DNA from 2 places in the Burkholderia sp. Bp9140 genome. Region 1 is predicted to be linked to the other one. Evidence: riboswitches for the same ligand, from Rfam matches in the RefSeq annotation. Region 1 holds a riboswitch; the other holds the start of a gene.
The links. A riboswitch is a leader RNA that binds a small molecule or an ion and turns the genes downstream of it on or off. The one in region 1 is predicted to bind manganese.

Region 1 (7,659 bases):
GCCGCGGCCGGCGGCGTCGGCACGGCGGCGCGCCATCTGTCGATCCAGATGAATCCGGGCTTCAGCTGCGGCTTCGACACGCTGCAGCCGATCGTCGACAGCCTGCCGCCCGCCCAGTGGTTCCCCGGCATGTTCAAGGTCGCCGGCCTGTGCGAGACGGTCTACCCGCCGATTTTCGGCATCCTGCTGCCCGGCTGGGCGCTGATCGGCTTCGCCGTGATCCTGGTTGCCGTCGTCTCGAGCCTCTGGCGCCATCGCCGCAAGCTGGCAGGCTGACCGGCCGCGCCACGCGGTCCGGCCGACCGGTCGAGGCCGCGAAGCCGCACCGCCCGCCTGCGCCGGCAACGTCCCCGCGCGGCCGCACCCTGCCGGCCGCGCGTAAACACCTACCGCCGCCGCAGCCCGGATTTCCGGGCGAACGCGCATCGCGCGACATCCGCGCGCACGCCCCGCCGCGCAAGCGTTTCGGCCCGATGCGTGCGCATCGGCGCCCCGATCCCGCGCGGCGGGCCTATGATCGACATGATCGCTGTCTGATAGCCCGGATCACCGCCCGGCAATGTTCCCGTCGCTTTGCGGTGCTATCTTCGCGACTGGATGGCGATCTACGTGCGCGAGGCCAGGCGGTCTCACCTCCAGCGTAACGCGCGCCCGATCCGCAATGTCGACTGGATTCATCATGACAACGCAAACCATCCGCATCCGTCACCCTCATGGCGTCCGCGCATCCCGCGGCGTCGTTCGCGCGCGCCTTCGGCGCACGGCCACCGCACGGCATCAGTCGTGCGGCAGGCCCGCCTCGCTCCCATCCGTCCTCGCTGCCGCCACGCCCGCCCGCCCGCACCGCGCGTCGTGCCGCGTCGCCCCGAACGGAGCGTGCTGATGGAAGCCTGGCTTGGCGATCTGCAGCAACTGCTCGCGCACGGCGAAGCGGCCGTGCTCGTGACGGTCGCGCATACCGACGGCTCCGCGCCGCGCGAGGCCGGCACCAAGATGCTCGTCACGCGCGACACGGCCCGCCATACAATCGGCGGCGGCCATCTGGAATGGAAGGCGATCGAGATCGCGCGGCATCTGCTGAAGGACGGCGCGCACGTGCCCCACGCGCGCAGGCTCGAACGGCTCGCGCTCGGCCCGAGCCTCGGCCAGTGCTGCGGCGGCGCGGTCGTGCTCGCGTTCGAGCGGCTCGACGTCGGCGACCTCGGCTGGATCATGTCGCTCGCGAAGCGCGTCGCGGCCGGCGCCGCGACCGTGCGTAGCGTATCATTCGGCCCCTCGCCGGGTGTGCCATTGCTGAGCGAGCCCGAATCGCCCGCCGCGCGTGCCGATTGCCTGCTGTGGGAAACCGGCGGCGTGTCGCTGATGACCGAAACGATCGCGCCGTATGCGTTCCCGGTCGTGCTGTTCGGCGCCGGACACATCGGCACCGCGCTCGTGAAGATCCTGGCGACGCTACCGTGCCACGTGCGCTGGATCGACGGGCCCGATGCGGTGTTCCCGCCGGCCGAGGCACTCGCCGGGATCGGCAATCTCGCGATCGACGCGGTCGCCAGCCCGGCCGATGCCGTCGACACGGCGCCGCCGCACGCGTACTTCGTCGTGATGACGCACGATCACACGCTCGACTTCGTGCTGGCCGAGCGCATCCTGCGGCGCGGCGACTATGCGTACTTCGGGATGACCGGCTCGCACACCAAACGCGTGCAGTTCGATCATCGGCTGGCAGCGATCGGCATCGACCCGGCCCAGGTCGCGCGGATGCGCTGCCCGATCGGCGTCGAAGGCATCATCGACAAGGCGCCCGAAGTGATCGCAATCTCGGTGGCTGCGCAATTGCTGCAGGCCGTCGAGGCAAACGCGTCCGCGCAGGCTTCCCCAACATTCTGACCGACCAAGAACAACGCCATGACCCCGACATTCAAGGACAAGATTGCCCGCGCTCCGAAAGCGGAGCTGCACATCCATATCGAAGGCTCGCTCGAGCCCGAACTGATTTTCGCGCTCGCGCAGCGCAACGGCGTGAAGCTCGCGTACGAGTCGATCGACGCGCTGCGCGCCGCTTACGCGTTCACCGACCTGCAGTCGTTCCTCGACATCTACTACGCCGGCGCGAGCGTGCTGCTGACCGAGCAGGATTTCTACGACATGACGGCCGCGTACTGCGAGCGCGCGCTCGCCGACAACGTCGTCCACACTGAACTGTTCTTCGACCCGCAGACGCACACCGAACGCGGCGTGCCGATCGAAACGGTGGTGGCCGGCATCGACCGCGCGCTCGCCGATGCCGAGCAGCGCGGGCTGTCGAGCAAGCTGATCCTGTGTTTCCTGCGCCACCTGTCCGAAGAGGACGCGCTCGCGACGTTCGAATCCGCGTTGCCGCTGTTCGAACGCTATCGCCATCGGCTGATCGGCGTCGGCCTCGACTCGTCCGAGCTCGGCCATCCGCCGACGAAGTTCGCGCGCGTGTTCGAGAAGGCGCGCGCGCTCGGGCTGAAGCTCGTCGCGCATGCCGGCGAGGAAGGCCCGCCGGCCTACATCCACGAAGCGCTCGACGTGCTGAAGGTCGACCGGATCGACCACGGCGTGCGCAGCATCGAGGACGCGGCGCTCGTCGAACGCCTCGCGCGCACGCGCACGGCGCTGACCGTGTGCCCGCTGTCGAACCTGAAGCTGTGCGTGTTCGACGACATGGCGAAGCACACGCTGAAGGCGCTGCTCGATCGCGGTGTCGCGGTAACGATCAACTCCGACGATCCGGCCTACTTCGGCGGCTACGTCAACGACAACTACTTCGCGACGGTCGACGGACTGCAACTGACGGACGCCGAAGTGCACGCGGTGATCCGCAACGGCTTCGAGGCGTCGTTCGTCGACGCGGCGCAGCGCGATGCGCTGATCGCGCGTCTCGATACGTACTGGCAGGCCGCGTGACGGCCGGCATCGAGGTTCGCTAGACAGATGAAACACCGCAACGACATCCGCTTCGCGACGACCGGTCCGGCCCTGCGCCGCGCTGGCCGCATGCGTGCGCGGCCCATGCACGCCGGCATCGCGCCGGTCGCCCGCGCGGCGACGGCGTCGTGCGTCGTCGCGCGCCGAAGCCTGTCGTTGCGGTTCGTCATGCAGCGCGCTGCCGCGCCGGTCGCGATTGCGCCCGCCGTCGCGGCGCTGCCTGCCGGCCACCCAGCGATGGCGGCTGCGGCCGCCACGCTCGCGTGCGCGCTTGCCGCGGCGCCCCCGCCATCGCGCATGCGCGGGCAGCGCCCTCCATGCCGTCGCCCGCGCGGCGCCGACCGTTTTCTTCTGTTCGCCTCACCTTGATGCAGGACCATTCGTCATGACGCAAACCGCTTTCCGTTCCCAGCTGCTGACCTTCAACGGCGACCCGGCACAGTCGAGCCAGGCCGCGATCCACGAGACCGACGGCCTCCTGATCGTCGACGACGGCAAGGTCGTCGCGGCCGGCCCGCATGCGCGGCTCGCCGCGACGCTCGCGCGCGACGCGGTCGTCCACGACCTGCGCGACAAGCTGATCGTGCCCGGCTTCATCGACACGCACATCCACTATCCGCAGACCGACATGATCGCGTCGCCGGCCCCCGGCCTACTGCCGTGGCTCGACAAGTACACGTTCCCGACCGAGCGCCAGTTCGGCGATCCGGAGCATGCGCGCGAGGTCGCCGACTTCTTTGTCGACGAACTGCTCGCCTGCGGCACGACGAGCGCGCTCGTCTACTGCACCGTGCACAAGCAGTCGGCCGACGCGCTGTTCGCGGCGAGCGACGCGCGCGACCTGCGGATGATCGCGGGCAAGGTGCTGATGGACCGCAACTGCCCCGAGTTCCTGCGCGACACCGCGCAATCGGGCTATGACGACAGCGCCGAGCTGATCGACCGCTGGCACGGCAACGGCCGCCAGATGTACGCGCTCACGCCGCGCTTCGCGCCGACGTCCACCGAGGCGCAGCTCGAGGCGTGCAGCGAACTCGCGCGCCGCCATCCGGACGTGTTCGTGCAAAGCCATGTCGCGGAAAACGTCGATGAAGTGAAATGGGTGGCCGAGCTGTTCCCCGGGCACCGCAGCTATCTCGACATCTACGACCACTACGGGCTGCTGCGGCCGCGCGCGGTATACGGCCACTGCATCCACCTCGACGACGAGGACCGCCGCCGGATGGCCGAGACGCGCACTGTCGTCGCGCACTGCCCGACGTCGAACTTCTTCCTCGGCAGCGGGCTGTTCGACTTCGACAAGGCCGGCGAATACGACGTGCCCGTCACGCTCGCGACCGACGTCGGCGGCGGCACGTCGTTCTCGATGCTGCAGACGATGAACGAGGCGCACAAGGTCGCGCGGCTGTCGGGCCACCATCTGACCGCCACGCGGATGTTCTGGCTCGCGACGGCCGGCGCCGCGCAGGCGCTCGATCTCGCCGACACGGTCGGCACGCTCGCGCCGCGCACCGAAGCCGACTTCGTCGTGCTCGACCCGCAGGCCACGCCGCTGCTCGCGCGCCGCACGAAGCGCGCGGAGTCGCTCGAGGAACTGCTGTTCGCGTTCGCGCTGCTCGGCGACGACCGCGCCGTGTACCGCACGTACGCGGCCGGCCGGCTCGTGCACGAGCGCGGCGCCGCACGCCGCGCCGCCGCGTAACTCACGCGCGTTTGCCTCACCCTGCTCCGGCGTGCGCTGCAGCGCATGCCGGGCCGCCGAATCCGCACCGCGCACGGCACGCGCCGTGCTAGAATTCGCCGCTCATTGGGGAGTAGCCGCTCCGCTCGATGTCCCGCGCCCCCGGCGCGCATCGTGACGGGGGCGTCCGTCAACAGACTTGGCCGTTCGGCCATGGCGGATGCAGCCACCGAGGCCTGGCGAGACCGATGGTTCACTGCGCGCCGCATCAGGGCCCGGCGCGCGGCGGATCGTCGCTCGCACGCACAACACCGGCCCGTGGAACCCCGTACGTGTCCCAAGCCTTCCTGATCTCCACCGGCGCCGTCGCCCTCGCTGAAATCGGCGACAAGACCCAACTGCTGTCCCTCGTGCTGGCCGCGCGCTATCGCAAGCCCATGCCGATCATTCTCGGCGTGCTCGTCGCGACGCTCGTGAACCATGGCCTCGCCGGTGCGCTCGGCGAATGGCTGGGGGTACTCGTCACGCCGTCGATCATGCGCTGGGCGCTCGCGTTCTCGTTCATCGCGATGGGGTTGTGGATCCTCGTACCGGACAAGCTCGATGCCGACGAAGCCAACACGAACCGCTCGCGGCTCGGCGTGTTCGGCGCGACGCTCGTCGCGTTCTTCCTCGCGGAAATGGGCGACAAGACGCAGATCGCGACCGTCGCGCTCGCCGCGCGCTTCCAGGACTACATCGGCGTGGTGGCCGGCACGACCTTCGGGATGATGCTCGCGAACGTGCCCGCGATCCTGCTGGGCGACCGTTTCGCGCACTGCCTGCCGACGAAGCTGGTGCACGGCATCGCGGCCGCGCTGTTCGTCGTGCTGGGCGCGCTGGCGCTGCTGGGCGTCGGGGCCTGACGCAGGCAGGCAACAGGCGGCGCGGCCAGACGGCCGCGCCGGTGACGAGATGGCGCGTTACTTCGCGACCGCCGCGCCCGATGCCGGCACGGCCGGCACCGCTCGCTCGTTGGCGGCCGGCGGCGCAGCCGGCCCGCCGCGCTTGTCGACCGGCAGCCGCACCGTGCGGATCGCGCCGTTCGCCAACGGGAAATCGGCGAGCGCGCTGCGTGCGAGGAACGGCATCGCATAAAGCAGCGCGCCGTTGTCGCCGGTAGTGCGCGCGGTCACGTTATAGACCTCCTTGCCGGTCGCGCGCTCGGTAATCCGGATGCCGAGCGTGTAGTCGAAGACCTGATAGGTCTGCGCGACGTAGCCGGCCGGCATCGGCCCCCAGGGCCCCCACGGGCCCCACGGCCCGCCCCGCCAGTACGGCCCCGGCCCCATGAACCACGGATCGTAGTAGACCGGCTGCGGCACCGTCACCAGATCGCTGCCGACCCCGTAGGCCAGCCCGACCAGATAGCGCGCCTGCGTGGCCGGCACCTGCCGGAACGCATACGCGGACAGCTCGTTCGAGACGATCGGCTCGTAGGTCGACTGCTCGATGCTGTGCTTCTGCGCATCCGTGCGCGTGAAAGCGTAAGTGCGTGTCGCGTCGCTGCCGCTCCAGTCGGAGAAGGCCGTGACCTGCGTCGTCACGTAGCTGGTGCAGCCCGTCAGCAGCGCCACGCACAGCACCGCCGTCCAGCCCGCACCGCGTTGAATCCATTCACGTTTCATGTCGATCCTCGTCGATCCGTCACCCGTTCGTCGCACCACGCGAACCGCACGGGATGCCGATAATACGCGGACTGCCGGAACCGGTAAAAAGTTCGCCCGGCACGCGGCCGCAAGCCTTTGTACAATGGCCCGGTTCACCCGGCCCGCGCAGCGGGCCCGATCCCCACTCCACCGATCTCGACGACCATGTCCGACAACGCCTCCTCCACCGTGATCCGCCGCGCCGACTATACGCCGCCGGCCTTCCTCATCGATTCCGTCGCACTCGAATTCGATCTCGCGCCGGCCCGCACGATCGTCAGGAATACGATGCGCGTGCGCCGCAATCCGGATGCGGTGCCCACCCCGCATCTGGAGCTGATGGGCGAAGCGCTCGAATTCCTCGGCGCGCAGCTCGACGGCGCGCCGTACGGTGCGGTGCGCGCACACGAACACGGGCTGACCGTCGAAAACGTGCCCGACGCGTTCGAACTCACGCTCGACAGCGCGTGCACGCCGGACCAGAACACGACGCTGTCGGGCCTCTACGTATCGAGCGGCAACTTCTTCACGCAGTGCGAGGCCGAAGGCTTTCGCCGCATTACCTACTTCCTCGACCGCCCCGACGTGATGGCGTCGTACACCGTCACGCTGCGCGCCGACCTGGCCGCGTATCCGGTGCTGCTGTCGAACGGCAACCTGGTCGACTCGGGCGAGCTGCCCGACGGCCGCCACTTCGCGAAATGGGAAGACCCTTTCCGCAAGCCGAGCTACCTGTTCGCGCTCGTCGCGGGCAAGCTCGTCGCGATCGAGGAGAAGATCACGTCCGGCTCCGGCAAGGAAAAGCTGCTGCAGGTGTGGGTCGAACCGGCCGATCTCGACAAGACCCGTCACGCGATGGATTCGCTGGTCCACTCGATCCGATGGGACGAGAAGCGCTTCGGTCTCGAGCTCGATCTCGACCGCTTCATGATCGTCGCGGTCGGCGACTTCAACATGGGCGCGATGGAGAACAAGGGGCTCAACATCTTCAACACGAAGTACGTGCTGGCGAACCCCGAGACCGCGACCGACACCGACTTCGCGAACATCGAGTCGGTGGTCGGCCACGAGTACTTCCACAACTGGACCGGCAACCGCGTGACCTGCCGCGACTGGTTCCAGCTGAGCCTGAAGGAAGGCCTGACGGTGTTCCGCGACCAGGAGTTCTCGGCCGACATGGCCGCGGGCGACGACGTCGCATCGGCGGCGCGCGCGGTCAAGCGCATCGAGGACGTGCGCGTGCTGCGCCAGTTGCAGTTCGCCGAGGACGCGGGCCCGATGGCGCATCCGGTACGTCCGGAAAGCTACGTCGAGATCAACAACTTCTACACGATGACC
Region 2 (7,659 bases), on a different contig from region 1:
GCACAACCTGAACGCGCGCCTCGATGCGCGCGGCGGCCCGGTCGAATTGCGCGAGCTCGCCACGTCGGTCAACCGGATGCTCGACCGCCTCGAGCGCGCGTTCGTGCGGCTGTCGCAGTTCTCGTCCGACCTCGCACACGACATGCGCACGCCGCTCGCGAACGTGATCAGCTCGTCGCAGGTCACGCTGTCGCGCGCCCGCACCACCGAGGAATACGAGGCGCTGATCGATTCGAACATCGAGGAATGCGAACGGCTGCAGCGGATGATCGAGAACATGCTGTTTCTTGCGCGCACGGACAATGCGCTGCAGCACCTGAAGACCGTCGAACTCGACGCGGGCAACGAGCTGCGCCGGCTCGCGTCGTATTTCCAGGCGCTGGCCGACGAAGCCGGCGTACACCTCGACGTGCACGGCGAAGCGCCGGTCGTCGCGGACGCGACGCTGTTCCGGCGCGCCGTCAGCAACCTCGCGTCGAACGCGCTCGAACACGCGGAAGCCGGGTCGACGATCGAGCTGGCCGTATCGACGCGGCCCGGTTACGCGGTCGTCGAAGTCACGAACCGCGGCGTCGCGATTCCGCCCGAACAGATCGAGCGGATCTTCGAGCGCTTCTACCGGATCGATTCGTCGCGGCACGGCGCGGCGCGCAACGCCGGGCTCGGGCTCGCGATCGTCAAGTCGATCGTCGAACTGCACCGCGGCAAGATCGAGGTCGCGAGCCGCGACGGACGCACCACGTTCGCGCTGTATTTCCCGGCCGGGGCTTCGTGACACGCGCACGACGCCCGTGCACGCCGGTTGCTTCCCGGCACGGCATGCGCATCCGCTGAAACGCGAGTGCCCCGCCAGAATGAAAGGGCATGACCGCGCAATCTTGCCGAAAGCAGCCGGCTCGGCTAGACTGCCCTTCGTCTTTGGGGAGTAGCCTGCTTTCCTTCCCCGGAAAGCGAACGCGTCAACACACTCGGCCCGCGGCCGTGGCGCGTTCGGCCGAATCGGTCTGGCGAGACCATCGACGCATCGCGTCGGTCCTGGTCGGACGTCGGCAGATGCGTCATGGTTCGTCCACGTCCGACCACGGAGTCCCCATGTTCCTCCTTGCCTCCTCTTCGCGTTTCGCGCGTTCCATGACCGCCCGCATGCCTGCCTGCGGAGGTGCCGCATGACGTTGATGCTCGTCGAACTGGCGTTCATGCTGCTCGTCATCCTGGTCGCCGCCGAACTCTTCACGAATGCGCTCGAACATCTCGGCGAACGGCTGAAGATTTCCGAAGGCGTCACCGGTTCGCTGTTCGCGGCCGTCGGCACCGCGCTGCCCGAAACGATGGTGCCGCTGCTTGCGCTCGCGGGCGGCACGTCGAATGCGGCCGTGAACGAGGAAATCGGCGTCGGCGCGATTCTCGGCGCGCCGCTGATGCTCGCGACGCTGACGACCTTCCTGATGACGCTCGCCGTGATCCGCTCGCGCGGCCTGACCGGCACGATCACGCCCGAGCGGACCGGCTTCGTGCGCGACCTGAACTACTTCATCGCCGCGTTCGCGCTCGCCACCGTCGCGATGTTCGTCCCGCATCACGTGTGGGCCGTCCGCGCGCTGCTCGCCGTGATGCTGGTCGGGATCTACGTGACGTATGTCGTGATGACGTTCCGCGCGTCGACGCAGCTCGTCGACGCCGGGCACGGCACCGAAGCGCCGCACGCGATGTTCCTGTCGCGCGTCGGGCTGCCGACCAACCTCGCGACCATCGCGCTGCAGCTCGCGCTCGGTGTCGCACTGCTCGTCGGCGGTGCAAAGGGCTTCATTCACGGCGTCGAAGGCGTGTCGCACCTGCTCGGCATCTCCGCGCTGCTGCTGTCGCTGATCATCGTGCCGATCGCGACGGAGCTGCCGGAGAAGGTCAACAGCGTGCTGTGGATCCGCCGCGGGAAGGACACGCTCGCGTTCGGCAACATCACCGGCGCGATGGTGTTCCAGGGCACGCTGCTGCCCGCGATCGGCATCATGCTGACGCCGTGGGAGCCGCGCCCCGAAGTGCTGACCGGCGTGGTCATCACGCTCGCGGCGGCGGTCTGGCTGCGCGTCAATGCCCGCGCGCGCGGGCTCGCGATCTGGGCATTGCTCGCGAACGGGGCCGGTTACGTCGGCTATCTGTTCGTGACGCTGACGCGCTGACGCGCTGAAACGCCGCATCGGGTGCGATCGGGCGCGTCGTCCGGCGGACGCACGCACCCGACCGCGGCGCAAGCAGCTGCATCGCGCTTCGCTGCCCGCGCTGCAGGCGGCCTGCGCCGCCCGCATCCCGCGCTTACGACGCCTTCACGAGCTTGACGATCGTCAGCGTGCCGTTGACGTTCTCGACGCGCACCTTCACCTTGTCGCCCGCATGAACCTCGGCGAGCATGGCCGCGTCCTTCGCCTTGAACGCCATCGTCATCGACGGCATCCCGACGTTCTCGAGCGCGCCGTGCTTCAGCGTGATCCTGCCGCTGGCGGCATCGACCTTCTTCACTTCGGCATCGGTCAGCGCCGTGTTCGACTCGGCCGCGCCGCCCGACGACATCTTCATGCCGGACATGTCCATGCCCGACATGTCGCCCGCGGCAAACGCGGGTACGGCGAACGCGCCGGTTGCGAGAACGGCTGCGGCAGTGGCGATCAGTTGATTCATCTTCATGGGGATTCTCCAGTTGGGGTGGACGGCACGTTCATGCCGTGAGGAACTGCATCGGAATGCCGCTGACGGCTCGCGCTTCGCGCACGACGGCGCTGCAGCAGAAGCCACGCGGCGGGAATGACGAACATCGACAGCAGCGGCGCGGTGACCATCCCGCCGACCATCGGCGCGGCGATGCGCTGCATCACTTCGGAGCCGGCGCCGTGACCGATCATGATCGGCACGAGGCCGGCCAGCACGACGGCGACCGTCATCGCCTTCGGCCGCACGCGCAGCACCGCGCCTTCGCGAATCGCGTCGAGCAGCATCGCATCGGTCAGCGGCGCACCGGCGTCGAGGCGGCGCTGCAGCGCGCCCTTCAGGTACAGCAGCATCACCACGCCGAACTCGGCGGCCACGCCCGCCAGCGCGATGAAGCCCACCGACGTCGCGACCGACACCGCGTGGCCCAACGCCCAGACGAGCCAGAAGCCGCCGACCAGCGCGAACGGCACCGTCGACATCAGCAGCAGCGCATCGGCCGCCGAGCCGAACGTGACGAACAGCAGCACGAAGATCACGACGAGCGTGACCGGCACCACGGTGCGCAGCGTCGCCGCCGCGCGTTCGAGATACTCGAACTGCCCCGACCACGCGATCGAATAGCCGGGCGGCAACGCGACCTGTTGCGCGACCGCCTGCTGCATCGCGCGAACCGCCGTGCGCAGATCGGTGCCGCGCATGTCGACGTACACGTAGCCGGACAGCCGCGCGTTCTCGCTGCGGATCATCGGCGGCCCGTCGGCGATCGCGAGGCGCGCGACGTCGCCGAGGCGGATCTGCGCGCCGCGCGCGGTGACGACCGGCAGTTGCCGCAGGTTCTCGAGCGAATCGCGGATCTCGCGCGGATAGCGGATGTTGATCGGAAAGCGCTCGCGCCCCGCGATCACTTCGCCGACATCCTCGCCACCCACCGCCGACGACACGACCGACTGGATGTCGGCCACCGACAGCCCGTAGCGCGCGGCCGCGAGGCGGTCGATGTCGACGTCGATGTAGCGGCCGCCGTTCAGCCGTTCCGCGAGCGCGGACGTGACGCCCGGCACGTGCTTCACCGCCGCCTCGACCTGCGTCGCGATCGCGTCGATCCCCGTCAGGTCCGGCCCGGAGATCTTCACGCCGACCGGCGTCTTGATGCCGGTGGACAACATGTCGAGCCGGTTGCGGATCGGCGGCACCCACACGTTCGACAGGCCCGGCACCTTCACCGTGCGATCGAGCTCGTCGACGAGCTTCTCCGGCGTCATCCCCGGCCGCCACGCGCTGCGCGGCTTGAAGCGGATCGTCGTTTCGAACATCTCGAGCGGCGCGGGATCGGTCGCCGTATCCGCGCGCCCCGACTTGCCGAACACGGTGTCGACCTCGGGCACGGTCTTGATCAGGCGGTCGGTCTGCTGCAGCAGTTCGCTCGCCTTGTCGGCCGAGATGCCCGGCAGCGCGGTCGGCATGTACAGCAGGTCGCCTTCGTCGAGCGGCGGCATGAACTCGCCGCCGAGCCGCGACAACGGCACGGCCGTCAGCAACAGCGCGACGAGCGCGACGCCGATCGCGAACCACGGGCGCCGCAGCGTCGCTTCGAGCAGCGGCCGGTACAGGCGGATCAGCACGCGGTTGATCGGGTTCGCGTGCTCGGGCGGAATGCGGCCGCGCACGAGATAGCCCATCAGCACGGGCACCAGCGTCACCGACAGCCCGGCCGCGGCGGCGATCGTGTAGGTCTTCGTGAACGCGAGCGGCGCGAACAGCTTGCCCTCCTGCCCTTCCAGCGAAAACACCGGAATGAACGACAGCGTGATGATCAGAAGCGAGAAGAACAGCGCCGGCCCGACCTCCGCGGCCGACGTCGCGACGAGCTCCCAGCGGCGCGCGGCCGTGATCGGCTCGCCGGGATGCGCGTGGCCGTAGGCCTCCAGATGCTTGTGCGCGTTCTCGATCATCACGATCGCCGCGTCGATCATCGCGCCGATCGCGATCGCGATGCCGCCCAGCGACATCAGGTTCGCGTTCACGCCCTGATAGCGCATCACGATGAAGGCAGCCAGCACGCCGAGCGGCAGCGACAGGATCGCGACGAACGCGCTGCGCAGGTGGAACAGGAACACCGCGCAGACGATCCCGACGATCACGAATTCCTCGATCAGCTTGTCCCTGAGGTTGTCCACCGCGCGCTCGATCAATTGCGAGCGGTCGTAGGTCGTGACGATGTCGACGCCGGGCGGCAGCGAGCGCTTCAGGCTGGCGAGCTTCGCCTTCACCGCGTCGATCGTCGTCAGCGCGTTCTTGCCCGAACGCATCACGATGACACCGCCCGTCACCTCGCCCTGCCCGTTCAGCTCCGCGATGCCGCGCCGCATCGCCGGGCCGACCTGGATGCGCGCGACGTCGCCGAGCAGCACCGGCGTGCCCGCGTCGTCGGTGCGCAGCACGACGTGCCGGAAGTCGTCGAGCGTGCGCAGGTAGCCGGACGAACGCACCATGTACTCCGACTCGGCCAGCTCGACGACCGAGCCGCCCGACGCCTGGTTCGCCTTGCCGAGCGCGTCCGCGACCGCCGCCTGCGTGATGCCGTACGCGCGCAGCTTGTCCGGATCGAGCACGACCTGGTACTGGCGCACCATCCCGCCGATGCTCGCGACTTCCGACACGTCCGGCACCGCCTTCAGCTCGAACTTCAGGAACCAGTCGTTGAGCGCGCGCAGCTGCCCGAGGTCGTGGCCGCCGGTGCGGTCGACAAGCGCGTACTCGTACACCCAGCCGACCCCGGTCGCATCCGGCCCGAGCGACACGGTCGCGCCGGCGGGCAGGCGGCTCTGCACCTGGCTCAGGTATTCGAGCACGCGCGAACGCGCCCAGTACGGGTCGGTATGGTCGTCGAACAGCACGTAGACGAACGCATCGCCGAACGACGAGTACGCGCGGACGGTTTTCGCGCCCGGCACGCCGAGCAGCGTCGTCGTCAGCGGATAGGTCACCTGGTCCTCGACGATCTGCGGCGCCTTGCCCGGATACGACGCCTTGACGATCACCTGCGTGTCCGACAGGTCAGGCAACGCATCGAGCGGCGTCTGCCGCAGCGAATGGACGCCCCACGCCGCGATCAGCACGGTGGCGAGCAGCACCAGGAAGCGGTTGTGGACGGACCAGCGAATGATGCGCGCGATCATCGTTCGCCTCCCTGCGGTTCGACCTTCGTCAGCCGATAGCCGTCGTCGCCCTGCGTGAACGCGAAGCGCACCGTCTGGCCCGGCTTCACGTCCGGGAACGCGGTGGCCGACGGCTTGCCGAACGTCATCGTCATCGCGCCCCAGCCGAGTGCGGGTACGGGCTGATGCGAGAACGTGATGTCGTCGGCCGTGACGTTCTCGACCTTGCCGGTGGTCTCATAGCTCGGCGCCGCCGCTTTCGGTGCGGACGCGGCCACCGCCCCGCTCGCGCCGGCGCTGCTGTCCAGCCGCGGCAGCACGGACTTGAGGCTCGCTTCGGAATCGATCAGGAACTGCCCCGATGCGACGACCGTATCGCCTTCGCTCAACCCGCCGAGCACTTCCGTATCGCCGCCGACGTCGTTGCCCACCGTCACCGTCACCGGCTGAAGGCCGCCGTCGCCGCGCTTCACGATGACGATCGTGCGCTTGCCGGTCGCGATCACCGCCTCCGACGGCACGAGCAGGCGCGGCACCGCCTTCGGCCCGGCGACACGCACGCGCATCAGCATGCCGGGCGTCAGCCGCAGCGACGCGTTGTCGATCTCCAGCCGCGCCTGCAGCGTGCGGCTGCTCGTGCTGATGCCCGGCAGGATCTCGCGGATGCGCCCCGTGAAGTGCCGCGACGGATCGCCCGCGAACGTCGCGTCCACCGGCATCCCCGGCTGCACGTTCAACGCCAGTGCCTCGGGAATCTCGACGATCAGCCACAGCGTCGACAGCCCCGAGATCCTGGCCAGCGTCTGCCCCGGCGCGACCATCGCGCCGTCGCGCACGTTCAGCTCGCTGACCACACCGGTTTCCGGCGCGCTCAGCACGACGTGCGTTTGCACGCGGCCGGTGCGATCGAGGCTCGCGACCATGCCGTCCGGAATCGACAGCGCGCGCATGCGGGCACGCGATGCCTCCAGCAGACTGCCATCCATCCCGCCGCGCTTCAGCGCGAGATATTCCTCCTGTGGCGCGAGCCAGTCCGGCACGTACAGCGACGCGATCGGCGCGCCCTTGTCGATGCGCTGCATCGGTGCCCGCGCGTACAGGCGATCAATGTAGCCCGTCACGCGCGACTGCACGACATCCGTGCGCGCTTCATCGAATTGCGTGGTGCCGACCGCATCGAATCCGCCGGCCGCTTCCTGGCGCCGGACGGTCGCGTAGCGGACGCCGAGGTTCTGCTGCAGGCCGGGATCGATCCGGATGCCTGACGTGCCGCCGCCTTCGTCCGCATAGACCGGTTGCAACTGCATGTCCATGAAGGGCGACTTGCCCGGCTTGTCGAAGTGCTGGTTCGGCACCATCGGGTCGTGCCAGTACAGCACCTTGCGTCCGGTCGTCGGGTCGGGCTTGCCGGGCGACGCCGCGGCGGCTTCCGGCGCGACGCTTGCCGCATGGCGTGCGCCCGCGACATAACCCGCGCCGAGCAGCGCCACGGCGGCGAACGCCAGCAGCGCGGCACGGGCCAGTGTTTGCTTCGTCATGTCGTTCTCCTTCATTGCGCGGCGGCCAGCGTCGCCGGCACGACCTGATATTCGAGCTGCGCCCAGGTCTGCGAGACCTCGCGCCGGAGATCGAGCACCTGCAACTGCGCATCGAGTTGCGCGCGGCGCGCGGCGAACGTGTCCGCGAGCGAGCCCGTGCCGGCGCGGTAGGCGGCGTTCGCCAACTGCACGCGCTGGTCGGCGGCGGGCAGCAGCGCGTCGCCCAGGTTCGCGATGCGCGCGCGGCCGCTCGCGAGCGT

Region 2: another riboswitch for manganese. It lies ahead of DIE21_RS23350 (sodium:calcium antiporter); the one in region 1 lies ahead of DIE21_RS05745 (TMEM165/GDT1 family protein).

The regions. Positions count from the first base shown of each region.
Region 1 covers NZ_QTPQ01000005.1:8,840-16,498, forward strand. The annotation lists gene DIE21_RS05715 (disulfide bond formation protein B) at 1-276, shown strand, start outside; gene xdhC (xanthine dehydrogenase accessory protein XdhC) at 883-1,887, shown strand; gene DIE21_RS05725 (adenosine deaminase) at 1,906-2,931, shown strand; gene DIE21_RS05730 (hypothetical protein) at 2,959-3,321, shown strand; gene guaD (guanine deaminase) at 3,338-4,654, shown strand; yybP-ykoY riboswitch at 4,750-4,887, shown strand; gene DIE21_RS05745 (TMEM165/GDT1 family protein) at 4,966-5,538, shown strand; gene DIE21_RS05750 (DUF4136 domain-containing protein) at 5,596-6,300, opposite strand; gene pepN (aminopeptidase N) at 6,487-7,659, shown strand, end outside.
Region 2 covers NZ_QTPQ01000029.1:13,306-20,964, forward strand. The annotation lists gene DIE21_RS23345 (heavy metal sensor histidine kinase) at 1-775, shown strand, start outside; yybP-ykoY riboswitch at 909-1,084, shown strand; gene DIE21_RS23350 (sodium:calcium antiporter) at 1,167-2,177, shown strand; gene DIE21_RS23355 (copper-binding protein) at 2,311-2,679, opposite strand; gene DIE21_RS23360 (efflux RND transporter permease subunit) at 2,676-5,882, opposite strand; gene DIE21_RS23365 (efflux RND transporter periplasmic adaptor subunit) at 5,879-7,399, opposite strand; gene DIE21_RS23370 (TolC family protein) at 7,411-7,659, opposite strand, start outside.